4 regions of the Vibrio sp. F13 genome follow, and region 1 is predicted to be linked to each of the others. Evidence: predicted binding sites of a transcription regulator. Region 1 holds the regulator's gene; each other region holds the start of a gene.

What was found. The regulator PurR, encoded in region 1, represses purine synthesis genes. The targets are predictions, from matches to a motif close to TNANGNAAACGTTTNCNTNA.
Region 2: a site for PurR is predicted at 5,019-5,038, ahead of purM (phosphoribosylformylglycinamidine cyclo-ligase). Genes of this name have one in related genera too.
Region 3: a site for PurR is predicted at 2,648-2,667, ahead of metK (methionine adenosyltransferase). Genes of this name have one in related genera too.
Region 4: a site for PurR is predicted at 2,133-2,152, ahead of LMH68_RS20360 (formate--tetrahydrofolate ligase). Genes of this name have one in related genera too.

The regions. Positions count from the first base shown of each region.
Region 1 is NZ_CP170175.1:2,879,409-2,886,979, reverse strand. It holds gene elyC (envelope biogenesis factor ElyC) at 1-790, shown strand, start outside; gene torR (two-component system response regulator TorR) at 948-1,661, opposite strand; gene torD (molecular chaperone TorD) at 1,947-2,594, shown strand; gene purR (HTH-type transcriptional repressor PurR) at 2,911-3,915, shown strand; cyclic di-GMP riboswitch class I at 4,086-4,171, shown strand; gene LMH68_RS13330 (TfoX/Sxy family DNA transformation protein) at 4,299-4,889, shown strand; gene LMH68_RS13325 (TVP38/TMEM64 family protein) at 5,024-5,704, shown strand; gene LMH68_RS13320 (DUF2007 domain-containing protein) at 5,769-6,086, shown strand; gene LMH68_RS13315 (alpha/beta fold hydrolase) at 6,218-7,015, opposite strand; gene glgA (glycogen synthase GlgA) at 7,301-7,571, opposite strand, start outside.
Region 2 is NZ_CP170175.1:2,554,994-2,562,564, forward strand. It holds gene fadE (acyl-CoA dehydrogenase FadE) at 1-1,129, opposite strand, end outside; gene lpcA (D-sedoheptulose 7-phosphate isomerase) at 1,459-2,034, shown strand; gene LMH68_RS11880 (class II glutamine amidotransferase) at 2,102-2,947, shown strand; gene purN (phosphoribosylglycinamide formyltransferase) at 3,108-3,794, opposite strand; gene purM (phosphoribosylformylglycinamidine cyclo-ligase) at 3,915-4,955, opposite strand; gene upp (uracil phosphoribosyltransferase) at 5,125-5,751, shown strand; gene LMH68_RS11900 (uracil-xanthine permease family protein) at 5,901-7,139, opposite strand; gene LMH68_RS11905 (DUF2066 domain-containing protein) at 7,418-7,571, shown strand, end outside.
Region 3 is NZ_CP170175.1:2,200,443-2,208,013, reverse strand. It holds gene epd (erythrose-4-phosphate dehydrogenase) at 1-261, opposite strand, end outside; gene tkt (transketolase) at 473-2,467, opposite strand; gene metK (methionine adenosyltransferase) at 2,825-3,979, shown strand; gene LMH68_RS10280 (DUF2189 domain-containing protein) at 4,348-5,145, shown strand; gene LMH68_RS10275 (SprT family zinc-dependent metalloprotease) at 5,226-5,726, shown strand; gene LMH68_RS10270 (endonuclease) at 5,823-6,554, shown strand; gene rsmE (16S rRNA (uracil(1498)-N(3))-methyltransferase) at 6,708-7,439, shown strand; gene gshB (glutathione synthase) at 7,449-7,571, shown strand, end outside.
Region 4 is NZ_CP170176.1:1,221,499-1,229,069, reverse strand. It holds gene LMH68_RS20370 (CreA family protein) at 1-455, shown strand, start outside; gene LMH68_RS20365 (inosine/guanosine kinase) at 584-1,888, shown strand; gene LMH68_RS20360 (formate--tetrahydrofolate ligase) at 2,183-3,931, shown strand; gene LMH68_RS20355 (GGDEF domain-containing protein) at 4,169-6,073, shown strand; partial or broken gene LMH68_RS20350 (beta-phosphoglucomutase family hydrolase) at 6,137-6,742, opposite strand; gene arfB (alternative ribosome rescue aminoacyl-tRNA hydrolase ArfB) at 6,830-7,240, shown strand; gene LMH68_RS20340 (helix-turn-helix transcriptional regulator) at 7,334-7,571, opposite strand, start outside.

The DNA.
Region 1 (7,571 bases):
GGGTTTAGCCCTAGTGATGTTTACTACCAAAAGGAAGACGGGTTGCTTAATCACCCTTTCAGCCCTATGTGGTATTTTCCTAATCGCTTTCCAACCAGTTTCTAGTCAACTTTTAATGCCAATGGAAAGGCAACACACCGCTTTTTTACCTGTCGATGAAACCGTCGATTACGTAATGGTTCTCGGAAGTGGTCACGTCGTAGACGACCAAATTCCACCGACATCAGAACTTAGCCGCACCGGCCTGATGCGTTTAAGTGAAGGGATTCGTATTCTACGCCTTTACCCTGGTGCAAAACTCATTTTGTCTGGCTATGGCGCAGGCACTGAAGTCAGTAACGCAAGAATGATGGCTAAAGTTGCATTAGCACTTGGCGTAGCAAAGCCCGACATCATTCTGCTTGAAACCGCAAAAGACACCTGGGAAGAAGCTCGCCAAGCCGCTGCGTTCGTTAAGAATAAAAAAATGGTTCTGGTGACTTCAGCGAGCCATATGACTCGTGCACTCAATGAATTCCATGCAGCTGGTATGAAACCACTGCCTGCACCAACCAACTACCTTGCACAAGAAGGCGTTGTTGAGCCTTGGAATAAGTACATGCCAAAAGCTCTCTACCTTGAGCAGACTGAGCGTTACTGGCACGAAACCATGGGATTAGTTTGGCAAGATTTACGTGATTGGCTTGATACAAGCAATGACATTGTTGAAGAGCCGGTGATTCCAGAAGCTTCCAGCTTAGTTGAAGATGACGGTGAAGTTTCTGCGGCTCAGCCTCAGGAAGCCAATTGAATCTTTAAACTCATACTGAGCAGACTGAGTCGGCAAGTATTTTTAGGTTCTCTGTTCGTTAACAATGAAAGCTAAGCAATAAAAAAGCCGAGACATCAATGGTGTCTCGGCTTTTTACGTTTAAATGTCGTTGTTGATTAATCACTTCCGAAGGAAATCAATCACCAGCGAACATGTAACCTTCACCGTGAACCGTCACAAAAATTTGTGGGTTCTTAGGATCAAACTCCATTTTTGCACGCATACGACGAATCAATACGTCGATAGTACGGTCATTAGGCGCGTCCACTCGGTGGCTAATCATATTCAAAATACGTTCGCGGCTTAATACTTGGTTAGGGTAAGAAGACAATGCCACTAGCAGTTCGTATTCTGCTTTGGTCAATTTCACCGGTTCGCCGTTTTTGCTTAACGCACGACGAGGGATATCAAATGTCCACTCACCAAAACGAACCACAGACTCATCTGATGTTTCTTCTACAGCGCCCGCTGCTGTTTTACGAGCAGCAGAGATACGCCAAAGTAGGTTTTTAACTCGAACTAATAACTCGCGAAGTTCGAAGGGTTTAGTAACGTAATCGTCAGCGCCCATTTCAAGGCCTACGATCTTGTCGATGCTATCCGTGCGTCCAGTAACTAAAATAATTCCAATGTCTGATTGACTGCGTAATTCGCGAGTTAGCATCAATCCATCTTCGCCTGGTAAGTTGATGTCCAGCATAATGAGGTCAACGTTGTTTTCTTCTAACACGTTTCTCATTTGAGCGCCGCTTTCTGCTTCGCTCACTGTGTAACCCTCGTTCTGGAAGTATCCAACCAGTTTACTGCGGGTTACCACATCATCTTCTACGACTAATACGTGATAGCTCATCTACACCACTTTTCTTATTTAATAGTTTCAGTGACTATTCTATTCATAACTAGTAACAATTCTAGTGGTACAGAAGATAAAAGCCAGAAACATGGATTTTTTTTGATACAAGACAATCTTAAACCTTGCTATTTATCGTCCATCGCAATTCAATATAGGCATTACTACTAACGAGTAACTTTGCGTTTCGCAAATAACCTTGTTATTCAGCCTTGGTGTGCTTATGCCCAAGTGACTTCAAGATGCATATAAGCAACATCACAAGACTAAGTCAGGATCTAACAAATGAAAGATACGAAAGCGTTCAACGAGCAAAGAGCAGAAATATACTGGTGGCTATCAAGCTTATTTGCCAAAGAGCTCACTCAAGAAGAACTCGATCACTACCACTCTGTTGAAATTCGTTCTTTCCTAACTGGTTTAGGCGAAAATGAGACACTAAAGCCAGCGATTGATAAGTTAGTGGATGCGCTGAACCGCCTACAAACTCGTGAAGATGCTCAGCTAGAACTGTCTGCAGACTTTTGCGATCTTTTCTTAAAGACAGATAAGCACGGCGCTCTTCCTTACGCTTCAATGTATATCGGCGAAACTGGCCTTTTGAATGATAAGCCAGCAAAAGATATGGAAGAGATCATGGCTAAGCACAACTTAGTTGTGAACCAAGATCTAAAAGAGCCAGCAGACCACATTGCTATCGAACTCGATTTCCTTGGTAACTTGATCATTCGTTCAAACGAAACGAATATTGAAGAAGAACTAGAGAATTCATTTGCCGCTCAACAGCAGTTTATCGAACAACAACTGCTGACTTGGTTACCAAAGTTCAACGTGAAATGTCATGACGTTGATGAATTCGGTTTCTACGCCTCCGTCTCATCGTTGCTACTCGCATTCTGTCAATTAGACACTCAATATTTAGCTGGTGAATAGCTTATTGGATGACTCGTTAAATAAATTCAGAAGAATGTGACAATTCACCCGGATTTCCGGGTGAATTTTATTGCGAGTAATTTCTAGTCAGTCTAAAATTGTGACCGCAAACGATAAAATATGAAACATTCACGAAATGCTATGCTTATTATAGTTTTGAGCATTTTGGTGTTAAGACAAGCCGCTCAATAGCGGTTTTTTGTTTTTTAGCACTTTTAGTACCCAAAGAGCCCTACAAATTTAAGCTCTTAGTTAGGTAGCTTAACGGCTACTTTATTCCGTACTTTGGGAAAGTAGCTTCTAATAGGATAAAACCATGGCCACTATAAAAGATGTCGCTCGCTTAGCCGGCGTATCAACAACAACCGTTTCTCACGTAATCAATAAAACTCGCTTTGTTGCAGAAGCAACGCAAGAAAAAGTAAACAAAGCCGTAGATGAACTGAACTATGCACCAAGTGCTGTTGCTCGTAGCTTGAAGTGTAATACAACACGCACCATCGGCATGCTAGTGACTCAATCAACTAATCTATTCTTCTCTGAAGTTATCGATGGTGTTGAGAGCTACTGCTACCGTCAAGGTTACACTTTGATCCTGTGTAATACGGGCGGTATCTATGAGAAGCAACGTGACTACATTCGAATGCTTGCAGAGAAACGTGTAGATGGCATCTTAGTTATGTGTTCTGACCTAACTGAAGAACTAAGAGAGATGTTAGACCGTCACGCTGACATCCCTAAAGTTATTATGGACTGGGGCCCAGAGAGTTCTCAAGCTGATAAGATCATCGATAACTCTGAAGAAGGTGGCTACCTAGCGACCAAATACCTTATTGAACGCGGTCACTCTAAGATTGCATGTTTAAGTGGCCACTTAGACAAAGCAGCATGTGTTGAACGTATTGCCGGTTACAAGCGCGCACTTAACGAAGCTAAAATTTCTGCAGATGACAATATGATCATCGAAGGCAACTTCGAGTGTGATACGGCTGTTCTTGCTGCAGAACAAATCGTTGAGATGGAAGATCGTCCAACGGCGGTATTCTGCTTTAACGACACAATGGCACTCGGCTTAATGAGCCGACTGCAAGAAAAAGGCATCCGCATTCCTGAAGATATCTCAGTGATCGGTTACGACAACATCGAACTCGCTGAATACTTCTCTCCGCCGTTAACGACAGTTCACCAACCAAAACGTCGTGTTGGTAAGAATGCATTCGAAATTCTATTGGAGCGCATCAAAGACAAAGACCACGAAAAACGCGTCTTCGAAATGCACCCTGAAATTGTTGAACGAAGTACAGTTAAGACGTTAAATTAATTGATAATTCGAGTTTAATTTCATCAAGCGCACCTTTAGGTGCGCTTTTTTTATCAGCAACTATAATGAACCCTTATGCATAAATGAAAGATCATTAATTGAAGCAGTATCACATTTTGAAATATCAAGTGTGAGCTTCATTCAACAAAAACTTTATTCTATTCAATCAGTCACGCACAGGGCAAACCACTCGAAAGAGTGAGACGCAAAGCTTCCGGCCTAAACCACTCGTTGGTATGGTAGCGGGGTTACCGATGGCAAAATGCAGTAACTACTAATAATTTAGTAATTTACGGCTTATTGACAATTTAATTGCAACATTTTGCTAATCTCTCGGACCTGCTTATTTGGTGGCGTAGTTCAAATACACCGAGATAAATAACATGGATAAACCGATACTAAAGGACTCGATGAAGTTATTTGAGTCCCTAGGAAAAATAAAATCACGCTCAATGTTTGGTGGCTTCGGTCTTTTTGCTGATGACACTATGTTTGCTCTGGTTGTAAATGACCAGTTGCACATACGCGCAGACAAAGGCACAACTAAACAATTCGAACAACAAGGGTTTCAACCGTACGTCTACAAAAAACGTGGTTTCCCTGTCGTTACTAAATATTTCGCTTTACCTGAAGGCCTCTGGCAAGACCAAGAGAAAATCTTGCAGCTTGCAACCACGTCTCTAGGTTTTGCTAAAGAAGAAAAAGCTGAGCAGTCTTCTGCTAAGCCGACCCGACTCAAAGATCTGCCTAATCTTCGACTCGCTACCGAGCGTATGTTGAAAAAGGCAGGGATCGATTCTGTAGAACGTTTATATGAATCTGGCTCTGTAAACGCATTTAACGCCATCAAAGAATCGCATGCGTCTTCTGTCAGTATTGAACTACTTTGGGCGCTAGAAGGCGCGATTAATGGTACACATTGGTCTGTTATACCGCAGCAGCGTCGCGAAGAGCTTATCAATCGCGTCAATTAACATTGTCAGTGCAATCTATATACATAACTAAGCCGCATTTACTGCGGCTTTTTTTATATCTGGTGAAAGTTAATCTATGCTTTGCCTGTCTATCTATACTATCGGTATGCATTGAAAATTTAGAGGAAGTATCAATGAGTAAGAAAATGATATTGGGTATTGTGTTGGTCGTAACCATCGTCTTGTTAGGCATCAATTTCGGCCAGTACTTAACGCTTGAAAATGCTAAGGCCCAACAAGCTGTGTTAAATGACTACATTGACAGCAACTTTATTGCGGCTGCCGCTATCTATTTTGTCGCGTATGTCATGATTACGGCTTTCTCCATTCCTGGTGCCGCTGTTGTAACCTTATTAGGGGCCGCGCTATTTGGCTTCTGGAACAGCTTGCTACTGGTATCTTTCGCAAGTGCGATCGGTGCGACCTTAGCTTTCTTAAGTAGCCGTTACCTGTTGCGTGACTGGATTCAAACCAAGTTTGGTGACAAATTGGCGACGATTAACAAGGGGGTTGAAAAAGACGGCGCATTTTACCTGTTTTCTCTGCGTCTGATTCCTGTATTCCCATTTTTCCTTATCAACCTATTGATGGGTCTAACACCGATGTCAGTGAGTCGTTACTACATTACGAGTCAAATCGGGATGTTACCGGGGACGGCGGTTTTCTTGAATGCTGGTACTCAGCTCGCAGAAATTGATTCACTTTCGGGCATCGTCTCCCCTTCAGTACTATTGTCATTTGCATTATTGGGGATATTCCCAATAGTGGCTAAATGGTTGATGGGTAAGTTTCGCTCAGCACCCGTAGCTGAATAATGTATATAGCAGAATAGTTTATAATATCTAAACAACACAGATAGCCGAATAAGGTTCTATTTCAATGAAAATCTTCAGTGCATCGAATCCGACAGAAGCTCATATCATCTGTGGATTGTTAGAAAGCGAGAATATTGCCTGTGAAGTCCGTGGTGAGGGGTTGTTCGGATTAAAGGGGGAAATCCCATTCACTGAAGAAACTGACCCTTACGTATGGTTATATGAGCCAGAATTGGCCAGTAAAGCTCGCATGCTCGTCAATGACTACCAAAAGCAGCAAGATTCGATCATCTATGAAGAGTGGCGTTGTGGTGAGTGTCATGAAGTCAACGAAGCGCAATTCGGCTCTTGCTGGCAGTGCGGTGCTGCCTCACCTGAATAGCAGGGTTTCAGTGACCTGATAGAACGATTCGGTCAGATACCTCCTCCAATTAAAAACGGGAAGCTAAAGTTAGCTTCCCGTTTTTATTTCAATTCGATTAACTCATCATCTTTGATTTCACGCCTAGAAAATCACTGAATTTGTTTTTGAATAAACGCAATCGAACGCTGATTAAACTCTTCAGGGTTTTCCACGTTACACACGTGTCCACAATTCGGGATTTCTACTAGCTCGCTCGATTCATGCGCTGCAACCATTTCTTTTACAGGCTTAATAAACATGTAGTCACGTTCACCCATCAAATAAAGAGTCGGTATTGGTAGCTCTCTATCTTTAAAATATTTCATCAAGGGGTTTACATCAGCTGTTAAGATAAACCAGCGTTTAAATTCTTTCTGGCACAGTTTTTTGGCTTCGCGGATAAAAAGGTGACGAGACTCTTTTTGGCTTTTTTGTGGCATCACAACATAAGCAAAAAGGCTGTATAACCACATGTAAGGAATGATGTGCTTGCTGAGGTTACCCAACTTGATTAACACTTGAGAGCGAGTGTTTAGCTTGGTGACAGCGCCACCCAGTACCATTGAACGTACACGGCCAGCCGCCAGTTCGGCAACGTTACGCACAATAATCGTGCCCAAAGACATGCCAACGAAATGTGCAGAACGGATCTTAAGATGGTCTAACACTTTAAGAATATCAAGCGTCACCGATTTGAACGTATAACGATTCGAAATCAGCCCTTTAAGTATATTGTCTGATTTACCGTGCCCTCTCAGATCAATGAGAAGTAAGTTGAAATGCTGTTTATACGCTTTGATCTGCTTGAACCAGATGGAGGAACTGCCTCCTGCGCCATGCACAAATACAACCCACTCATCGCTCGTAGGGTGAGTAAATGTTTTATGAAATAGTAAACTCTCAGACATACCTATCGCTTTAATTATTGGAATGGAGCTATGCCTCATCACGAGGCGATGACTAAGGATACCACGCTATTAAGAACTTTAAGTGATAATAGTGTCAAACCTATCATTAGTCATGTGAATACCTACCTCACCTTTTCTACCTGACTAAAATGAGTTTGCAAGCTTTGTCTTCGTAAACGTGATGTGCTCTGACCAGGAAACCAAAAGGCACTCTACAATTAGAGCGCCTTCATTTAGTACGAGCGGCAGTTGCTCGCCAGCTAACTTTAAAGCTAAGTCAACAAGTTAAAATGCTGAATGATACATAGCTAGGTATTCTTTAGCCGCATCTTCCCAACTAAAATCTTGCTGCATCGCATAAAGCTGAACACGCTTAATTTCAGATGGGTTTTGTGCGTAAAGCAGTAATGAACGATGTAACACAGCCAATAACGCTTGCGGTGTTGGCTCTTCAAAAGCAAACCCAGTCGCGACTTCAGGATCTTCATCGTAATCATTCACGCTGTCTTTTAAACCTCCCACAGAACGAACAATCGGCAAAGTACCGTAAGCCATG
Region 2 (7,571 bases), 320 kb from region 1:
TACCACGACCAACCGACAGGCACTCAACCAGCATACGCCAGCCTTGACCGGCCATTTTCTGACCGCCAATGATGAAATCGATAGGCACGAAGATATCGTCGCCTTGCGTCGGGCCATTTTGGAAAGGTACGTTTAGTGGGAAGTGGCGGTTGCCAATTTCTACGCCTTTTAAATCCGTTGGGATAAGCGCACAAGTGATACCAAGATCTTTTTGATCACCAAGCAGGCCATCCGGGTCACGAAGTTTAAAAGCTAAGCCTAATACCGTCGCGACAGGCGCGAGAGTGATGTAACGCTTGTTCCAAGTTAGGCGCATGCCGAGTACTTCTTCGCCTTGCCAGTCGCCTTTACAAACCACACCGTAATCTGGAATAGAGCCAGCGTCTGAGCCAGCTTCTGGGCTAGTTAGTGCGAAACAAGGGATCTCTTTACCTTCCGCTAGGCGAGGCAGGTAGTGGTTTCTTTGTTCTTCTGTACCGTAGTGTTGTAAAAGCTCACCAGGGCCTAATGAGTTAGGTACGCCAACCGTCGATGACAATACACTAGAAACGCCTGTTAGCTTCTGTAGAACCAAAGATTGAGCGTAAGCTGAGAACTCTAAGCCGCCGTATTTTTTCTTGATGATCATGGCGAAGAATTTATGGTCTTTCAGGTATTGCCATACTTCTGGTGGCAAATCAGCAAGCTCATGAGTGACTTGGTAATCATTGACCATTTCACACACGATATTTACTGGACCATCTAAAAACGCTTGCTCAGCTTCAGAGAGTTTCGGGTCAGCAATGTTCTGAAGTTTCTTCCATTCAGGTTTGCCTTTGAACAGCTCTGCTTCCCACCATACTGTGCCGGCTTCTAGTGCTTCTTTTTCTGTCTGAGACATCGCCGGTAGAACTTTCTTAAATAAAGAGAGTGCTTTTTGGCTGATCAGTGTCTGACGAATGGTCGGTACAGCAAAGATCGCAACGGCTAATAGATAGCAAAGCCAGCCGGTAACAGCCACGCCGCCAAGCAGTGTTAATGCTACCATTGCGCCGGTTAATACAACTAATGCACGTACCAGACTAACTCTATGGTAAAGACAGACGCCTAAGATGGCGGTCATGCCGAGTAGGGAGAGCAATATGTTCATGATCGATTTCCTTTTCAGAGATCACTTATTGTTATTAAGTTTTAGGTAAGAGGTCTAACCAGTCAAGTGTAAACAAAATATTAAATATTTGTAAAACTCCAAGGTGAGTAAAAAGTGATCTCAATAGAGTTAAAATTCTAATTGTGAGAGGTTGGTGGCGAATATTTGGACGGATTTACAACGACAAGTTAATTAAGGTGGCAATCTTTGGGCTTAAGTGTCGACACTATTTCATGTTTGTGGGTAAACTCAGGTAAAAGAGGGAAAAACCCTCAGCTCTCATTTCACGTACCTTAAGTTGCGTAAAAAAAATATAAGAGATAAGCCTTATGTACCAAGACCTAATCAAAAGTGAATTGAACGAAGCTGCTGACGTTCTTAACAAGTTCTTGAGTGATGATCACAACATTGCTCAAATTGAAGCGGCTGCAAAACTGATTGCTGACTCATTCAAACAAGAAGGCAAAGTGCTTTCTTGTGGTAACGGTGGCTCACACTGTGATGCGATGCACTTCGCGGAAGAGCTAACAGGCCGATACCGTGAAAATCGCCCGGGCTACGCTGGCATTGCGATTTCAGACCCTAGCCACTTATCTTGTGTGAGTAATGATTTTGGCTACGACCACGTGTTTTCTCGCTATGTAGAAGCGGTGGGTCGTAAAGGTGATGTGTTGTTCGGTCTGTCGACTTCAGGTAACTCTGCCAATATTCTAAAAGCGATTGAAGCTGCTCAAGCTAAAGGCATGAAGACGATTGCATTGACGGGTAAAGATGGCGGCAAAATGGCGGGTTGTGCTGATATCGAAATCCGAGTACCACACTTTGGTTACGCAGATCGTATCCAAGAGATTCACATTAAGATCATTCATATTGTGATTCAGCTTGTTGAAAAAGAGATGGAATAATAGTTTTACAGACATTTGGAACCCATGTTTGTGGCTCCATTGGTTTTAATAGGGAGTAGATTAAACCATGTGTGAATTGCTCGGTATGAGCGCGAATGTGCCAACTGATATTTGTTTTAGCTTTACTGGTCTTATGCAGCGTGGAGGCAATACTGGCCCGCATCGTGATGGCTGGGGTATTACCTTCTATGAGGGAAAGGGTTTTCGTACATTTAAAGATCCTAACCCTAGCTGTGAATCAAAGATTGCTGAGTTGGTTCAAAACTACCCAATTAAAAGCCAAGCCGTTGTCAGTCATATCCGTCAAGCGAACCGTGGTGGTGTTAATCTAGAGAATACACACCCTTTTACTCGTGAGCTTTGGGGGCGATACTGGACCTTTGCTCACAATGGTCAATTAACGGATTACGACGATCTGATTAGTGGTCGTTTCAGACCGGTTGGCGAGACAGACAGTGAGCTCTCCTTCTGTTGGCTACTCAAACAACTTGAAGAGCGTTTCCCTGAGCCACCTCAAGACATGGAAGGTATGTTTCGCTTTGTCGCTGAGTGTTGTGATCAGCTAAGAGAGAAAGGCGTCTTCAACATGTTACTCAGTGATGGCGAGTACGTGATGACCTACTGTACGAATCATTTGTACTGGATAACAAGACGCGCGCCTTTTGGTAATGCGAGCCTGATTGATGAAGATGTTGAGATAAACTTCCAAGAAGAGACCACGCCAAATGATGTGGTCACTGTGGTAGCAACTCAGCCTCTAACATGCAATGAAGAGTGGTTTAGAATGAAGCCGGGCGAATACGCGTTGTTTCATTTTGGTGAGCTGATCGGCAATAACCACAAAGCATTGGAAGATGTTGCTTATGCACCTAAAAAGGTTGCAAGCCAAGCACCAACTGAGCCATTGAGCTAAACGTTCCGAATAGTATCATTTTTGATCTGAACAAAAGAAAGGCCGCTTACTGAACTGATAAGTCAGTAAGCGGCCTTTTTGTTTTCTGATTTTTAAGGGCTGCTCTTCAGTGATTTACTTTTTATTCCGTGATTTACTATTGCGCGAACAGCTATACAAATTACTCTTCTGCGTAACCGTGATTGCCTAATACTTTACCGTCTAAGACAGCTTGCCCGTTTACCATCGATAAACGACCTTCGGCAAACCATTTACAGACCATAGGGTAAATGCAGTGTTCTTGAGTCAGCACTCGACTTGCTAACATGTCAGCATCATCATCTTCAAATACTGGCACCTTAGCCTGTAAGATCACAGGGCCACCATCGAGTTCTTCGGTAACAAAGTGAACGCTGGTGCCGTGTTCTTTGTCTTGCGCATCAATGGCACGCTGGTGGGTGTGTAGGCCTGGGTACTTAGGTAACAGAGAAGGGTGGATATTGATCATTTTACCCGCGTAATGACGAACAAACTCTGAACTCAGAATACGCATATAGCCCGCGAGTACAATCAGGTCGGGTTGGTAAGCATCGATCTGAACCATCAATTCATGATCAAACTCTTCACGGGAGTTAAATTCTTTTGGATTCACCGAGTGAGCGTCAACACCTGCTGATTTTGCACGCTCTAGACCAAAAGCATCCGCTTTATTTGAGAAAACGGCCTTAACAGAGGCGTCAATCGTGTGGCTGTCACAGGCATCCAAAATGGCTTGCAAGTTACTTCCGCTTCCTGAGACTAAAACGACGATGTTTTTCTTAGAGTGACTGTTATTCATAGAATGGCTGTTCTTCATAGAGTGGGTCATGCGATTGGTTAACTGAAGTATTTACAATGTACCTACATAAACTAAGGTTTTCTGCGGGCTAAATAGCAAAATGAGGACCATAAGGTCCTCATTGATTAACTAAGTAAGTGAGCGTATCACTTATTTGATTTCTACTTGCTCTTCGCCAGCTTCAGAGTTTGCGATCTCACCGATAACCCAAGCGTTTTCGCCTTCAGCTTTCAGTAGTTCAACAGCAGCGTCTGCTTGATCTTTAGGTAGAGCAACAACTAGGCCTACACCACAGTTGAAAGTGCGGTACATTTCAAATGTCTCCACGTTACCTTTCTCTTGTAGCCAGTTGAAGATAGCAGGCCATTCCCAGCTCTTGCCATCAATGACTGCTTTAGTACCTTCAGGAAGTACGCGTGGGATGTTTTCCCAGAAACCACCACCTGTGATGTGCGAGATAGCATGAATGTCATGCTCAGCAATCATCTTAAGTGCCGACTTGATGTAAATCTTAGTAGGTTCTAGTAGGTGCTCACCAATAGTACGACCTTCTAGCTCTTCACTTTTATCAGCACCAGAAACTTCTAGAACTTTACGAATTAAAGAGTAACCGTTTGAGTGTGGACCACTTGAACCAACAGCGATAAGTGCGTCGCCTGCAGCTACTTTAGTGCCATCGATGATGTCAGCTTTTTCTACGACACCAACACAGAAGCCAGCAACATCGTAGTCATCGCCTTCGTACATGCCAGGCATTTCAGCCGTTTCACCACCGATTAGTGCACAGCCAGCTTGAACACAACCTTCAGCGATACCAGAAACAACGTCTGAAGCTGTATCTACATCTAGCTTACCTGTTGCGTAGTAGTCTAGGAAGAATAACGGCTCACCACCTTGAACGATTAAGTCGTTCACACACATTGCCACTAGATCGATACCAATGGTGTCGTGTTTTTTCAGATCCAAAGCAAGGCGAAGTTTAGTACCAACACCATCAGTACCTGAAACAAGTACTGGCTCTTTGTATTTCGTTGGAAGTTCACATAGGGCGCCAAAGCCACCAATACCGCCCATTACTTCAGGGCGACGAGTGCGTTTAACAGCACCTTTGATACGGTCTACTAGTGCATTACCTGCGTCGATATCAACACCAGCGTCTTTGTAGCTTAGAGAAGAAGTATTACCACTCACGGGATAGTCCTCGAACTTAAGTTGGATGTGAAAACGGCGCTATTCTAACAGGGCTTGATTACCAAGAGCAAACGTTTGCGCGGTTTTTTTTATTAGAATAAAGATTCTGAAATAACCCCACAGTTCGTGTATAATCTACAGGTTTGTTTAAATATTGCCGGAGTTGGAAATGAAAGTTGTTGAAGTGAAACACCCGCTAGTAAAACATAAAATTGGCCTGATGCGTGAAGGTGACATTAGCACTAAGCGTTTTCGTGAGCTAGCGACAGAAGTGGGTAGCCTTCTAACATACGAAGCGACATCAGATTTTGAAACTGAGCGTGTGACGATTAACGGTTGGAACGGTCCAGTAGAAGTTGACCAAATTAAAGGTAAAAAAGTAACTGTAGTGCCAATCCTACGTGCTGGTCTAGGCATGATGGACGGCGTTCTTGAGCACATCCCAAGTGCACGTATCAGCGTTGTGGGTATCTACCGTGACGAAGAAACGCTTGAGCCAGTACCATACTTCAACAAGCTTGCATCTAACATCGACGAGCGTATTGCTCTAGTGGTAGATCCAATGCTTGCGACGGGTGGTTCTATGATCGCGACTATCGACCTTATGAAAGAGAAAGGTTGTAAGCACTTTAAGATTCTTGTGCTTGTAGCGGCTCCTGAAGGTATCGCTGCTCTAGAAAAAGCGCACCCAGATGTTGAGCTGTACACGGCTGCAATCGATGAGAAGCTAAACGACAAGGGCTACATTGTTCCTGGTCTTGGCGATGCTGGTGATAAGATCTTCGGTACTAAGTAATTCAGTTTTGGTTTAAGTTAATTTAAAGAGTTTTAAATTTAACTGAACCTGCTTAATTAGCCGTATAAATAAAAGGGAGAGCATTCGATGCTCTCCCTTTTTTGATCTTGTTAGGTTGTGATTCTTTTGAATCTAGCCTTACCGATAAATTAATCGATTTGAGCTTTGTCTACTACGGTGTTATCGCCTAATTCTTCTGGAAGGACTAGGTTAAGTAGGATTGCCACGATACCGCATAAGCTTACGCCCTGTAGGCTAAAGTCGCCGATGCCAAATGCCATGCCGCCAATGCCGAAGACTAACGTAATACCCACAATCACAAGGTTGCGTGATTTGTGTAGGTCTACTTTATTCTGAATTAGAGTATTCAAGCCTACCGTCGCGATAGAACCAAACAGTAGAATCATGATGCCGCCCATCACAGGAACTGGGATCGTTTGCAGAAGAGCACCTAGCTTACCTACTAGAGCCAGAACAATCGCTGTTACTGCTGCCCAAGTCATGATCACTGGGTTGAATGCTTTAGTCAGCATTACAGCACCCGTTACTTCACTGTAGGTTGTATTGGGTGGCGCGCCCAGCATAGAAGCGGCAATCGTTGCCACACCATCACCAGTAATAGTGCGGTGTAAGCCTGGCTTCTTAAGGTAGTCTTTACCGGTTACGTTCGAGATAGCAAGCATGTCGCCCACGTGCTCAACAGCAGGTGCAATTGCCACAAACACCATAAAGAAGATAGCGTTGATGTTGAACTCTGGTGCAGTGAAGTTTGGTAGTGCTAACCAAGCTGCTTGAGCTACGGGAGTAAAATCAACGACACCGTATACCAAGCTCGTTACGTAACCCGCAACAATGCCACCAAAGATAGGCAATAATTTAAGGAAGCCTTTCGAGAACACACTGATGACAATCGTCACTAGCAATGAAATAGACGAGATCCATAACGCGGCGTCTGCATCGATAAGTTGAACCGCACCATCGCCGGTTTTGCCTAGCGCCATGTTTACTGCAACAGGCGCAAGACCTAAGCCGATAACCATGATCACAGGGCCAACCACGACGGGTGGAAGCAGTTTATGGATGAAGGCTACGCCACGCACTTTAATCAACGCGCCCATTAAGACATACACAACACCAGCCGCCATTAGGCCGCCCGTGGTTGCACCGACACCCCAAGTTTGAATACCAAACATGATAGGCGCGATGAATGCAAAAGAAGACGCTAAGAAGATTGGCACTGAACGGCGTGTAATAAGTTGGAATAAAAGGGTGCCGATACCCGCGCCAAAGAGTGCAACGTTGGGATCGAGTCCAGTCAGTAGCGGCACTAATACAAGCGCACCAAAAGCTACAAACAGCATTTGTGCACCTTGCAGAGCATTCTTCATGTTATGTCCTTAAAAATGGTCGTTATATGAAAAGTGAAAAATAAAATTCGCGGGATTCTATCACTTAGCAATCGATTGCCACACCAAATAGATCAAATTTATTTATCTTAGTGATATTTTATATTCGTCAAAGCTCGAAAAATTCAGTTTATAAGTGAGCGATTTATCATGGCCAGGTGATATTTTGTGGTTATTAAACACAGTGGGCGCTATCGACCTTGCCCCTCAATCCATAGTTGCTTATCATCTAGGCACAAGATTTGAATATTAGGATCAGTATGCGCTACATAGCATTGTTGTTGATGGGACTATTAGCCTCTCCGAGTTATGCATTAACTCAAGTAGATATCTTTAGTGCTGAAGTTGCGATTAACGCTGAAAACAAACAGCCAGAACAAGTGGCAAGAAATACCGGCATGGAGCAGGTTTTGA
Region 3 (7,571 bases), 680 kb from region 1:
TAAGATACGAATGGTATCAAACTCACCCTTGTCTTCAGCACCAATGCCATGATGGACATAAATGTGCTCTTGATCGTTAGAGATTTTCTTACCGAAGCGGCCGTGACTGGTGTCGTACTGCAATAGGTGAGCCATAGCGTCAGGCTGAGCAAGCTCATTAACAGCTACTACTTTGATTTGTTGGCTTTTGCCACTTTCATAGACAGCGCGTAATACATTACGCCCTATTCTTCCAAATCCGTTTATCGCGACTTTTAGCATATTTCCGTACATCTAACCAAAATTTCGTGCAACAGATGATAACTGAATCCTACCCAAAAGGCATTACTTGAATAACCCCGTTTAGTTAGGACAGGTTAATCTGTTGCTTGTAGAGATAAGCCTAGAAGAAACAAATCCCAGATACAAAAAACCGAGCTCAGCGCTCGGTTTTTCCTTCATTTAACTGTTAGCACAGGCCATCAGTCAATGATTAAGCAAGAAGCTCTTTCGCTGTGTTTACTACGTTTTCAGTAGTGAAACCGAACATCTTGAATAGCTCACCTGCTGGTGCAGATTCGCCGAACGTTGTCATACCGATGATCTTGCCACCGAAGCCAACGTATTTGTACCAGAAGTCAGCGATGCCAGCTTCTACTGCGATACGCGCTGTAACATCAGATGGAAGTACAGACTCACGGTATTCAGCGTCTTGCTTGTCGAATGCGTCAGTTGCAGGCATAGATACTACGCGTACAGCTTTACCTTCAGCGGTTAGTTGTGCAGCAGCTTCAACTGCAAGCTCAACTTCAGAACCAGTTGCAATGATGATTAGCTCTGGCTTGCCTTCACAATCTTTCAGGATGTAACCACCCTTAGCGATGTTAGCAACTTGCTCAGTATTACGATCTTGTTGTGCAAGGTTTTGACGAGAGAAGATTAGAGATGAAGGACCATCTTTACGCTCAATAGCCAGTTTCCAAGCCACTGCAGATTCAACTTGGTCACATGGACGCCATGTGCTCATGTTTGGAGTCAGACGTAGAGAAGCGATCTGCTCAACCGGTTGGTGAGTAGGGCCATCTTCGCCTAAGCCGATAGAATCGTGCGTGTAAACTTGGATGTTCTGAACTTTCATCAGAGCAGCCATACGCATTGCGTTACGCGCGTATTCCATGAACATTAGGAACGTTGCGCCGTATGGCACGAAACCACCGTGCAGAGCGATACCGTTCATGATAGCCGTCATACCGAATTCACGTACACCGTAATGGATGTAGTTACCAGAAAAGTCAGTTGCTTCAAGAGACTTAGAACCAGACCACATAGTCAGGTTAGAAGGCGCAAGGTCAGCAGAGCCGCCCATGAATTCTGGAAGCATTTGACCAAACGCTTCTAGTGCGTTTTGAGATGCTTTACGTGAAGCGATGTTTGCTGGGTTAGCTTGAAGATCAGCAATGATTGCGTTTGCTTTCTCTTCCCACTCAGCGGGTAGCTCGCCGTTAGTACGACGTTTGAATTCAGCTGCTAGCTCTGGGTAAGCCGCTGCGTATGCGTCAAACTTCGCGTTCCACGCTGCTTCTTTCGCTGCGCCTGCTTCTTTCGCATTCCACTCAGCTGCGATATCTGCTGGGATTTCGAAAGGACCGTGTTCCCAACCCAATGCTGCTTTAGTTGCTGTGATTTCATCAGCGCCTAGTGGAGCACCGTGACAGTCATGCGTACCCGCTTTGTTTGGAGAACCAAAACCGATGATAGTTTTAGTACAGATAAGCGTTGGACGAGGATCCGCTTTAGCCGCTTCAATCGCTGCGTTGATAGCATCAGAGTCGTGACCATCTACTGCTGGGATTACGTGCCAACCGTATGCTTCAAAACGCTTAGGTGTATCGTCAGAGAACCAACCTTCAACTTCACCATCGATAGAGATGCCGTTGTCATCCCAGAAAGCAACCAGCTTACCAAGACCTAGCGTACCTGCTAGAGAACATGCTTCGTGAGAGATACCTTCCATCAGACAGCCATCACCCATGAATGCATAAGTGTAGTGGTCTACGATGTCGTGGCCTTCTTTGTTGAACTGTGCCGCCAGTGCTTTCTCAGCCATTGCCATACCAACAGCGTTAGTGATGCCTTGACCTAGAGGACCAGTCGTTGTTTCGATACCAGGAGCGTAACCGTACTCAGGGTGACCTGGAGTCTTAGAGTGCAGTTGACGGAAGTTTTTCAGGTCTTCAATTGAAAGCTCGTAACCTGCAAGGTGAAGCAGAGAATAAATCAACATTGAACCATGGCCGTTAGACAGGATAAAACGGTCGCGGTCAGCCCATTCTGGGTTTGCTGGGTTGTGGTTCAAGTGGCCACGCCAAAGAACCTCAGCGATGTCAGCCATGCCCATAGGTGCGCCTGGGTGGCCTGAATTTGCTTGTTGAACACCGTCCATGCTAAGTGCGCGGATTGCATTGGCTAGATCTTTACGAGAAGGCATGTCTGCTCCTGGATACATAAGCGATTTAAAAAAGAGATAATTGCTAAAGTTTTCATTTTTATTAGCGCGGGTATTCTCTCAAACGACTATTGCGACTGCAAACGTTTTACTGGCATTTTAACGGTCATTTTTCGCAATTTTCGAACATTTACATCACTTGGCAGTGGCTTATCTCGATCGATACGCAAACGATTAGTTATGACATATCATAAAAAAGAGCTTGTAATTCGACCGCTGGAATTTAGAATAGCCGTCTAGATGTAGAAACACCTACAAAATATACTGTATTTAATGGCGGCGCTTCCTAGCTTGCGACGCCATAAACTATTTACACCAAAAACTAAAAGTGGAGCTCTCATGGCTAAGCACCTATTCACTTCTGAATCTGTTTCAGAAGGCCATCCAGATAAAATTGCAGACCAAATCTCTGATGCTGTTCTTGATGCCATCTTGGAACAAGATCCAAAAGCACGTGTTGCTTGTGAGACTTACGTTAAAACCGGCATGGTTATGGTTGGCGGTGAAGTAACAACGTCTGCATGGGTTGATATCGAAGAAATCACTCGTGAAACAGTACGTGAAATTGGTTACGTTCATTCTGACATGGGCTTTGACGCTGACTCTTGTGCTGTTTTAAACACAATTGGTAAGCAGTCTCCAGACATCAACCAAGGTGTTGATAAAGAAGACCCTAAAGAGCAAGGCGCAGGCGACCAAGGCATCATGTTTGGTTACGCGACTAACGAAACTCCTATCCTAATGCCAGCTCCAATTACTTACTCTCACCTTCTTGTTAAGAAGCAAGCTGAAGTACGTAAGAGCGGTAAGCTTGACTTCCTTCGCCCAGATGCGAAATCTCAAGTTACTTTCCAATACGACCAAGGTAAGATCGTTGGTATCGATGCTGTTGTTCTTTCTACTCAACACTGTGATTCAGTAACAACGCCTGACCTACGCGAAGCAGTAATGGAAGAAATCATCAAGCCAGTACTTCCTGCTGAGTGGATCAACAAAGATACTAACTTCTTCATCAACCCAACAGGCCGTTTCGTAATCGGTGGCCCAATGGGTGACTGTGGTTTAACTGGTCGTAAGATCATCGTTGATACCTACGGCGGCGCAGCTCGTCACGGTGGCGGTGCATTCTCAGGTAAAGATCCATCAAAAGTTGACCGTTCTGCAGCTTACGCAGCACGTTACGTTGCGAAAAACATCGTTGCTGCTGGTATGGCTGACCGTTGTGAGATTCAACTGTCTTACGCTATCGGTGTTGCTGATCCAACATCTATCATGGTTGAAACGTTCGGTACTGAGAAAGTAGCACACGAAATCATCATTGAAGCTGTTCGTCAAAACTTCGACCTACGTCCATACGGCCTTCAAGAGATGCTGAACCTTCTTCAGCCTATCTACAAGCAAACTGCTGCATACGGTCACTTCGGTCGTGAAGAGTTCCCTTGGGAAGCGACTGACAAAGCAGCAATCCTTGCGGACTTCGCTGGCCTAAAATAATTTAGCCACTGCGATGTGTTCCTTTAAAGCCCTTACTGCTTAGTAAGGGCTTTATTTTTATGTACTTACCGAACTTTCACTCACAATACCCTTCCCTAACGCCCTTCTTTACCGTTAACCACTTAGTATAAAAAGCCGCTGATAATTTGTGTTTTCTAGCACTACTGACAATAGTTAAGGTAACTCCTAGGCGATCAAGCTCACATTTAACTTAAATTAATTCAGTCTGATAACGCTCGTTAAATGCACGCTAGAACAATAACTGGGATGACAAAGAGCAATTTAGCTCAACACCATAACTCTCACACAAGCCACATCGATGAGCCTTATGGAATTATAACTAGGACGTTATTTAACTAGGGGGATCTATGCCTCGTACCGCGCACCCATCCGAACTGAACGATAAAAAACACAAGGTCAGCGATAAGGATTACGCTCGCACCATTCCTTGCAACCAAATCAGTATTTCCGCACCCTTTCATTGGTTGTCGCTTGCTCTGCATGACTTAGTAAGAATGCCATTAATCAGCGCATTTTACGGATTGTGCTTTATGGGAGCGGCAATTGCGATTGTTCAACTTGTCCAATGGCAAGGAACACACTTAGTCGTGATGCCAAGCCTGATCGTGTACATGCTGATAGGGCCGTTTCTTGCCCTAGGCTTGTATGACGCAGCTTGGGAAAGAGAAAAAGGCCATAACGCCAGCCTACTGCACTCAATGAAAGCCATCACTCGCAACTCGACCCACCAATGGGCCTTTGCGATTGTGTTGATGGTTGCGATGATATTCTGGATGCGTATCGCTGCGTTATTGCACGCGCTCTACCCTTCAGTGCAAGGCGCACCACTGGCTGAGTTCGCTCCCTTCTTAATTACGGGTTCTGTGATTGGTTTTGTTATCGCAAGCCTCATATTTAGCATCTCAGCATTTTCAATTCCGTTAATGATGGAGAGACGCGTTGATGTGATGAGTGCGATTTTCACTAGCTTTAATGCCGTGAAATCGAACATCCCTGCAATGGTGGTTTGGGCGAGTATTATTTGTGCCGGTATTTTGGTGGGTTTTGCCACCTACGGCATCGGAATGATCGTCACCATGCCGCTACTTGGCTATGCTACATGGCACGCTTATCACGAGATCATTAAGAAAAAACATCACGTGTAAAGCATCGCTAGATCAACAAGCAATGTTATGATTAGGCCTTGGTTTAAACGCTGAGGCCTTTTATTTGGAGTTAACAACGTTTGTCTTACACCCCGCAACAACACCGAGCAAATAAGAAATTGGCCGAATGCCTAGCTATCGCAAATCAACATTTCTCTCGTGAATTTCCACACCCAACTATCACCTTCAAGTTAAGAGGCAAAGCGGCGGGAAAGGCCTACCTTCAGCTCAACGAAATTAAGCTCAACCACGTACTATTTTCTGAAAATGAAGATGCCTTCATCAACGAGGTTGTGCCACATGAACTCGCACACCTGATCACGCATCAGGTTTTCGGACGTGTTAGGCCTCACGGAAACGAGTGGAAATACGTGATGGAAAAAGTATTCAACGTGCCAGCCAGAACAACTCACAGCTTTGAAATCGCGTCAGTTCAAGGGAAAACCTTTGAATATCGATGTGAGTGCACCACTTACCCATTATCAATCAGACGACACAACAAAGTACTTCGGAATCAATCGACCTACCGCTGCCAATTGTGCCAGCAAACCTTAGCTTTCACGGGAACTCAACTAAGCTAGTGACAGGTTGATTTACTCGGTAGAACAAATCTAATAGAGAGATTTAACATTTGAGTGCTAGACTGATGTTTATCATACTTTTATCAGTCTTTTTCTATGCAAAAACTCACCTTCAAAGCATTTGGCCTACCTGTATCTTTTTACTTAACAATAGTATTTGGCCTACTGGTAACCCAAAGCGTTCTCGCCGCACCACCGAGCTCATTTTCCAAAGCAAAAAGAGAAGCGGTGAAGATTTACCTCGACCATCCGACTTCATTTTATTGCGGCTGTGACATTACATGGAAGGACAAAAAGAAAGGGATTCCCGACCTTGATGGCTGTGGCTATCAAGTCCGAAAACAACAAAAGCGGGCGAGTCGAATTGAGTGGGAACACGTGGTTCCAGCTTGGCAATTTGGCCACCAGCGTCAGTGTTGGCAAGATGGTGGGCGCAAGAACTGCACTCGCAATGACAAAATATTCAAATCCATGGAAGCCGACCTTCACAACCTAACTCCGGCCATTGGCGAGGTTAACGGTGATCGCTCCAACTACAACTTCAGTCAGTGGAATGGCATGGATGGTGTGAGCTATGGTCAGTGTGAAATGCAGGTCAACTTCAAGCAGCGTAAAGTCATGCCGCCAGACAGAGCAAAAGGCTCTATCGCGCGTACTTACCTTTACATGAGCCAAGAGTATGGTTTCAAACTATCTAAGCAACAAACCAACCTAATGATGGCGTGGAACAAGCAATTTCCTGTCGACAAGTGGGAATGTACTCGTGATGAGCGAATCTATGCCATCCAAGGTAATCACAACCCATTTGTTTACCCTGCTTGTAAATAACGTCGCTCGTACAATCAACATTCCTAACTATCTCAAACAAGAGTTTCAGAATTGCCCCTGAAACTCTTGCTCTACCCTTGTTTTTTCAACTAAAAGCATCCATGTTAGGCAGAGACAAAATACCCAAATGAACATATTTATAGGTTTACCAGCATGAGAATCCCTCGTATTCATCACCCAGAACGCATTCATCAGTTAGGTTCACTCGCTTTAGGCGAAGATGCCGCGGGTCATGTTGGTCGTGTCCTTCGCATGAAAGAAGGCCAAGAAGTCCTTCTATTTGATGGCAGTGGCGCTGAATTCCCTGCGACGATAGCCGAAGTATCAAAGAAAAATGTCACCGTTAATGTTTCTGAACGCATCGAACGCAGCAGCGAATCTCCGTTAGACTTACATTTAGGCCAAGTGATTTCACGTGGCGACAAAATGGAGTTCACGATTCAGAAATCGGTTGAGCTTGGTGTGAACACCATTACCCCTTTAATTTCAGAGCGCTGTGGCGTTAAGCTTGATACAAAACGCTTCGAGAAAAAACTCGCACAGTGGCAAAAGATTGCTATCGCGGCGTGTGAACAGTGTGGCCGCAATACGGTTCCAGTCATTCGCCCTATCATGCAACTTGAAGAGTGGTGTAGCGAACCGAGTGAAGCATTAAAGCTGAACTTACATCCTCGTGCAAAATACTCAATTAATACCCTTCCAGAACCTATCAGTAAGGTACGCCTATTGATCGGCCCTGAAGGTGGCTTGTCGGCTGAAGAAATCGGCATGACAGAACAATACAAATTTGAAGAGACGCTACTCGGCCCACGTGTACTTCGTACCGAAACAGCAGCTCTAACCGCAATTACTGCCTTACAAGTCCGTTTTGGCGATCTAGGCTAGGAGAAAAAAATGATCAAACTTGGCATCGTAATGGATCCAATTTCATCCATTAACATCAAAAAAGACTCTAGCTTTGCCATGATGCTTGAAGCTCAGCGTCGTGGTTACGAAATCCATTACATGGAAATGGAT
Region 4 (7,571 bases), on a different replicon from region 1:
CAGGTATCGTGACAATGTTAGCTGGCTGTTCGGACAACGAGGTTGGCGACGTCTCACTGGGTTTCTTCACAATGAAGGATATCAAGATGTCTTCATTAGATGACGATAAGATCGCGGGTGTTACCTGTCATATCGCATCAATCGAAGCAAACCTTAGCCTTTCTGATCCAAGTGATAGCTCTATATCTTGTCGTCAAACAGGTGAAATTACACCAGAAATGATTGCTCAAATAGACAAGAGTAAGTCTGGCGAAGTGGTATTCAAGCAATCGAAAAGTATCTTCTTTAAAACAATGAAGGTTCGTCGTATCTACGATGCAGAGAATCAATCGCTACTTTATTTGTCTTACACCACCAAAGAAACGGAAGGCAGTTTCAAACATAGCCTTTCAACTGTTCCACTTTGGGGTACAGAGGCTTACGTAGACCCAGCAACACTTGTTCCAGCTGAATAGCCTTAAGCACAAGTAAGCCGAATCACCTGTACAGACATTGTGCAGGTGATTCAAAATGTAATAAAAATGAAAGAAACAGAAACAAAATGTGATATCATGCGGCAAAATTTTTTCACTGTATTTTTCATATGAAGTTTCCTGGACAGCGTAAATCTAAGCACTACTTTCCAACTCACGCACGTGATCCGTTGGTCAACCAAATTCAACAAACGCCTAAGCTTCACCGCGCAACGATTGTGGGTGTTGGCCAAACGATTGTTGATATCGAAGCCCGTGTTGACAACGAGTTCCTAGAAAAATACGAGCTGAGTAAAGGTCACTCACTGGTATTGGAAGAAAGTAAAGCAGATGCGCTGTATGAAGAGTTAGTTGAGCGCGGTTTGATCACGCATCAATATCCTGGCGATACTATCGGCAACACACTGCACAATTATTCCGTACTTGCGGACAGCAAATCTGTCCTGCTTGGCGTAATGTCTAAGAAGATTGAAGTTGGCTCATTTGGTTATCGTTACCTTTGCCGCACTTCTTCTCGTATGAATCTAAACCACCTTCAAACTGTTGATGGTCCAATTGGTCGTTGTTACACGCTGATTTCTGAAGATGGCGAACGTACGTTTGCAATCAACGAAGGCCACATGAACCAACTTCTTCCAGAAAGCATTCCTGAAAAAGTCTTCGAGAAAGCTTCTGCATTGGTTGTGTCGTCATACCTAATGCGTGGCAAACCTGAAGATCCGATGCCAAAAGCGGTACAAAAAGCGATTGAATACGCGAAAGCGCACAATGTGCCTGTTGTACTAACACTTGGTACTAAGTATGTGATCGAAGGCAACGCTGAATGGTGGCAAGAATACCTGAAAGAAAACGTAACCATCGTCGCGATGAACGAAGATGAAGGTGAAGCGCTAACGGGTGAAAAAGATCCTCTATTGGCTGCTAACAAGGCACTTGAGTGGGTTGACCTAGTTCTATGTACTGCAGGTCCTATTGGTCTATACATGGCAGGTTACACTGACGAACCAGCGAAACGCGAAACCACACTGCCATTGTTACCGGGTAACATCCCTGAGTTCAATAAATACGAATTCAGCCGTGCGATGCGTAAGCAAGACTGTAAAGACCCAGTAAAAGTGTACTCTCACATTGGCCCTTACCTAGGTGGCCCACTTGAGATTAAGAATACCAATGGCGCTGGCGATGGTGCACTTTCAGCACTACTTCACGACATGGCAGCAAATAGCTACCACCACGTGAATGTACCAAACTCAGAGAAACACGAGCACACTTGTCTAACTTACTCTTCACTGTCTCAAATTTGTAAGTACGCAAACCGTGTAAGCTACGAAGTGTTGACTCAGCACTCTCCTCGCCTTTCTCGTGCATTACCTGAACGCGAAGATAGCTTAGAAGAAACATACTGGGATCGTTAATCGACCATATTAGGCAGTTACCTCTTAAAGGTTAACGCCAAGTGAGATTACCCATTCCTTGAAGGGCTGCTATATGCAGCCCTTTTTGTATTCAACACCAATATAACGGCAGGTGAAGTTAATCATATCGAATATTTTGCTCGTTTAAGATTTAATCTCGCGCAATGACTCTTTAGATCTGTTATCTTCCAGCACATAATTCGTGTGGTTTGCCTTTACTTGGCAAATTTATACAGTACTATCGCCACGCAAACGTTTACGTACCGCCTTTCGGTTCTGATATAAGGATCAAATATGCTGTCTGATATTGATATTTGTCGCTCTACTCCCCTTAAAAACATCAGTGAGGTTGCCAAGCAAGCTGGCCTGCACCACAACGAACATCAGCCATTAGGGCAATTCAAATCTAAAGTGTCTCTCACGTCACTTGAACGCCTCGCCAACCAACAAGATGGTAAATTAGTCGTAGTCACGGCGATCACACCGACACCTCTTGGTGAAGGCAAAACCGTCACTACTATCGGATTAGCACAAGGCCTCGCAGAGATTAACCAATCTGCAATGGCCTGCATTCGCCAGCCTTCAATGGGTCCGGTATTTGGTGTAAAAGGTGGCGCTGCGGGTGGTGGTTACTCTCAAGTTGCCCCTATGGAACAATTAAACCTGCACCTGACGGGCGATATTCATTCTGTTACGGCCGCTCACAACCTCGCCTCTGCCGCCATTGATGCACGTTTGTATCATGAACAACGGGAAGGCTTAGAGGCGTTTGAAGCGCGTTCTGGCTTAAAAGCCTTGGATATTGACCCAAGCAGAATCGTTTGGCGACGTGTACTTGACCACAATGATCGCGCACTACGCATGATCACGGTTGGCAAGAACGAAGCAGACAAAACAATTAACGGCTTTGAGCGAGAAGATGGATTTGATATCTCAGCTGCTTCAGAGCTAATGGCCATTCTTGCTCTAGCCAATGACCTTCAAGATTTGAGAAAGCGCATCGGACGAGTGGTACTTGCCTACAACAAACAAGGCTTGCCGTTGACCGCAGATGACTTCAACGTTGCAGGCGCAATGACCGTAACCATGAAGGATTCTATTGAACCAACATTGATGCAAACCCTTGAAGGCGTTCCTACCCTAATTCACGCCGGGCCTTTCGCGAACATCGCACATGGTAACTCTTCAATTATTGCCGATAAGATAGCGTTAAAACTGAGTGACTTTGTCGTGACCGAAGGTGGTTTCGGCTCAGATATGGGCTTTGAAAAAGCGTGCAACATAAAAGCAAAAGCGTCGAACAAAAAGCCCGATTGCGCTGTGGTTGTTGCAACATTACGTGGATTAAAGGCCAACTCTGGTTTATACGATTTGAGACCCGGCACTCCATTACCAGATTCAATTTTTAATGATGACCAAGACGCGCTAATTGCAGGCTTTGAGAACCTAAAATGGCACATCAACAACGTTAAGCAATACCAAGTGCCTACAGTTGTTGCGATTAACCGATTCCCACAAGACTCAGCTCAAGAGCTCGATGCTTTGAAACAGATGATCACCGACTTCGACTCAAGCGTTAACGTTGAAGTAAGCGAAGCATTTGGTCAAGGTGGCGAAGGCGCGACTCAACTGGCTCACGCTGTAGTCAAAGCTTGCCAAAAACAGAGTGAATTTAAGCCTTTGTATCACTCAGAGCAAAGCCTAGAAGAAAAGCTGATGGCAGTTGCTGAAGTTGGTTATGGCGCGGCAAGTATTTCGCTATCTCCACTGGCTAACAAACAACTGGCTGAATTCAAACTGCATGGCTATAGCGACCTATCAGTTTGTTTGGCAAAAACACCACTATCGATCTCGACAGAAGCACACGTAAAAGGTGCACCAACCCAATTTGACGTGCCTGTTAGAGAACTAAAATTGTGTGCTGGTGCTGGCTTTATTTACGCGTTGTGCGGCAATGTAATGACCATGCCAGGCTTGCCTGACAAACCGGCGTTCATGTCGTTAGATATTGATAGTAATGGAAATATCGTCGGCCTAAGCTAGCTGCCCTTAGTTAGATAATCGGCAATTAATCGCGATTAATTTAGCTTAGGTTTCGGAGCAGTGTTCTATATTGAGCAATCATTTACTAACGAAGTGATTGCTCAACAATCAAGCTTAACTGCAAAAAGTTGCACTTAAATCGTAGTTATATGCGAATCTTGTCTTAACTTCTGGGTCAAGATCACATTAAAAACCCTATAAAATATATAGTATTGCGCTGATTCTTTGAGGACAGTGATGAATACAAGTATAAAAAAACTAGTCAGCCAATTTCTATGTACCATCTTTGCCCTAGGACTAGTCCCTGCCCTCTACATTAACTCTGAATTTGACAGGGTTGAAGCTCAGCACACGCTAAATATCCAACAGTCCAGCCAGAACCAGATCGAATACAGCTTTCATGAACTCGCTGTTATTGTTGAGCAAATCTCTAACTCTGTTCCGTCAATCGCCGACTCTCAAACACTACTCCGAGCGATTCGAGAACCTTCTATTATCCATAAAGAAACCCTGCAAGATCTTTGGGTGATGTTAGCTCGTGGCCAAAAATACTATTCCCAGCTTCGTTATCTCGATCTAGCCGGCAACGAAGTGTTCCGCGTTAACTACAAAGACGGTCGAGCCACTGTCGTCCCCGAGAACGAACTGCAGAACAAATCATCTCGAGATTACTACCAGATGCTTCAGAAATTAGAGATTGGCGATGTCAGATCCAGAGGCATTGACCTAGAAATGGAAAATGGAGAAATCATCCACCCGTTAACGCCGGCGCTTCGCATTATGACGCCAGTCGCTGAAGGGAATCGAATTATTGGTTACTTCATTGCAAATCTAAACATGCTAGAGATTTACAACCGCCTTCATTACCAAATTGGAGACTCAGATGCAGTCCCGGTCATTCTAAACAAAACTGGTCATGTCATCATGGGCCCTGACCCAGCTGAATCATTTGGGCATGTGATTGAATCACGTTCAGACAAGACATACGCAAAGCTATACCCAGAGCTTTGGAAAGACATTCAAGACAACTCTTCGTCTAGCTATTTCGATGGTAAGAACTGGTATTTCCACTCGGACATCAGCCCAAAGATAAAGCAGTTTGCAGGCCCTATTTACATGGTTCTTCACATTGAGAATCAGCATTTCAGCAGTCAATACCGACAAGAAAAACAAGCGATTGTCGTTCAGATCATCACCTTGTCTTTCTTGATTTCGATGATCTCCGCTGGCTTTGTATTGTGGAACAGTAACCACAAGAAGAACAGTATCGATAGTCAACTGGCTAAAGCCGCGATGAATGGTATGTCTGCCTTAGTGATTACCGACAGAAACAACCGTATCATCAAGGTAAACCAAGAGTTCACCCGTGTTAGTGGCTACGAGTTAGAAGACGTAAAAGGCCGCCAACCATCCATGTTTGCCTCTGGTCGCTACAACGAAGAGTTCTACATCAAGATGTGGAGCATAATCACTAAGACTGGGGTATGGGAAGGCGAAGTGGTCAATCGCCGTAAAGACGGATCTTTGATCACGGAAATATTGCGAATCCAAACCATTAAAGACTCGAAAGACGTGATTCAGTTTTATGTCGCTTCATTTGTGGATATCAGTAAACACAAAGAGCTAGAAAACAAACTGAGAAACCTGAGCGAAAAAGATGCCTTAGCTGGGTGTTGGAACCGCCGTAAGTTCGATCTTGAGCTGAGAGATGAGTGCTCTCGTGTGAATCGATACCCTACTCGCGAACACTCTTGCTTAGCGATCTTGGACATAGACTATTTCAAACGCATTAACGACAGATTTGGTCACGATTATGGTGATCGCGTCATTCAAACCGTTGCTGAGGTATTACAACGTGAGTGTCGAGAAACTGATTTTGTGGCTCGCATTGGTGGTGAAGAATTTGGCGTTATTCTGCCTCATACCACAACTGAAGAAGCTGAATATGTGCTTAACAGATTGAGAATCGCAGTCAATATTGAGCTCGACAACGTGGTGACGGTCAGTGGCGGAATCACCAACCTGACCAACGACCCTACTCTCAACTACAAGTGTGCGGATTTAGCACTCTATGAAGCCAAAGCCGCAGGTCGAAACAGTGTTTGCCTGTTCCTAGACAGCGAAATGAGCGAAATCGCCTAACAGAAAATCAGTATTGTTCCGCTAGGCTATCAGTTTGGCGGTTTAACAACCCAATCCTTTCAATCAGCTTGGTGCTGGATAGAACTCTAACTTTTTCCCTTCTACCACCAGAATACAATCCATGTTCGCAGCATGAGCAGCCTGCTTACCTAAGTTCGTATCTTCAAACACAACACACTGCTTTGGCTGTAATCCCATACCAAAACAAGCATCTAAGAAGGTATCCGGATTTGGTTTGTGATTCTTCACATCTGTTGCTGTCACTAGGATATCCAGCTTGCTCAAAATATCTGTTTTGTCCAACAACTGTTCGGCACTTTTACGTTGACTGCCCGTTCCGACTGCAATCTTCTTGTTACCCAGATGCTCTAACAACAGAGAGTGAGTACAAGGGATAACGTCTCCTTTGTCTTCAATAGCCGCAAACGACGCCATTTTAAACGTAGAAACCGCTTGTGGGTCGAGCGATAAACCGTATTTGCTGTTCACCTCACCGGCTATCTTATAACTCGGCATGCCACCTAAACTATGTAGCCAAGACGCTTCAAAATGAAAACCAAACTCTTCAGCCGTTTGCTGTCACGCCTTTACATGTGCAGGCATTGTATCGATCAACGTACCGTCCATATCAAAGATTAATCCTTCATATGCCGTTAAATCTATTTTCATCACTACTACCACTCTTTAATAAAGTTACTGATACCATAACCAATATTCAGTATCATGGCGCCATATTACCGTTCAAAATGGATGTTTATGTTACAAATATCTAATTCTGTTTCGATTCAAGACTGGGAACTTCAGTTAACAGCGATCAGAGCACAAGGAGCCGGCGGTCAGAACGTCAATAAAGTATCGAGCGCGATACATTTACGTTTTGATATCAAGCACTCTACCCTACCTGACTTCTATAAAGAAAAGCTCCTCGCACACAAAGATAGCCGCATCACCAAAGACGGTGTGATTATCATTAAAGCGCAACAGTATAGAACTCAGGAACAAAACCGAGATGATGCTTTAGTGCGCTTGAAAGAATTGATCTTGGAAGCGACAAAGGTTCAAAAAGTAAGACGAGCAACTAAGCCGACGCGTGGCTCTCAGAAAAGACGTTTAGAAAGCAAAAAACAAAGAAGCACCACCAAACAGCTGCGTGGAAGAGTGAGCTGATGGCTTCATGCCCTCAGAGAACACATTACCCTAGAAGTATCTGTCAATTTGACTAACGAATCGATCTATTACGCTGTTTATTTGAAAGAAAGACTACTGCTTCTTTTTGACCGACAAAATCAGCTTGATCAACAACAGGCGCTCTTCGCTGGTCAGCAGACGACTGACCGCAGCTACATCTTCCGCTGTTACTTGTGATGCGCCAACAATATCAAGCACCACATCCAAATCCGTCACTTTTAAGGTTCTAGTGATTGAACGATACTGAGACATCTTGATGTCCGCCTCTCCGCGTTCAATCCTTTGATAGGTTTTTAAGCTCATTCCTGCA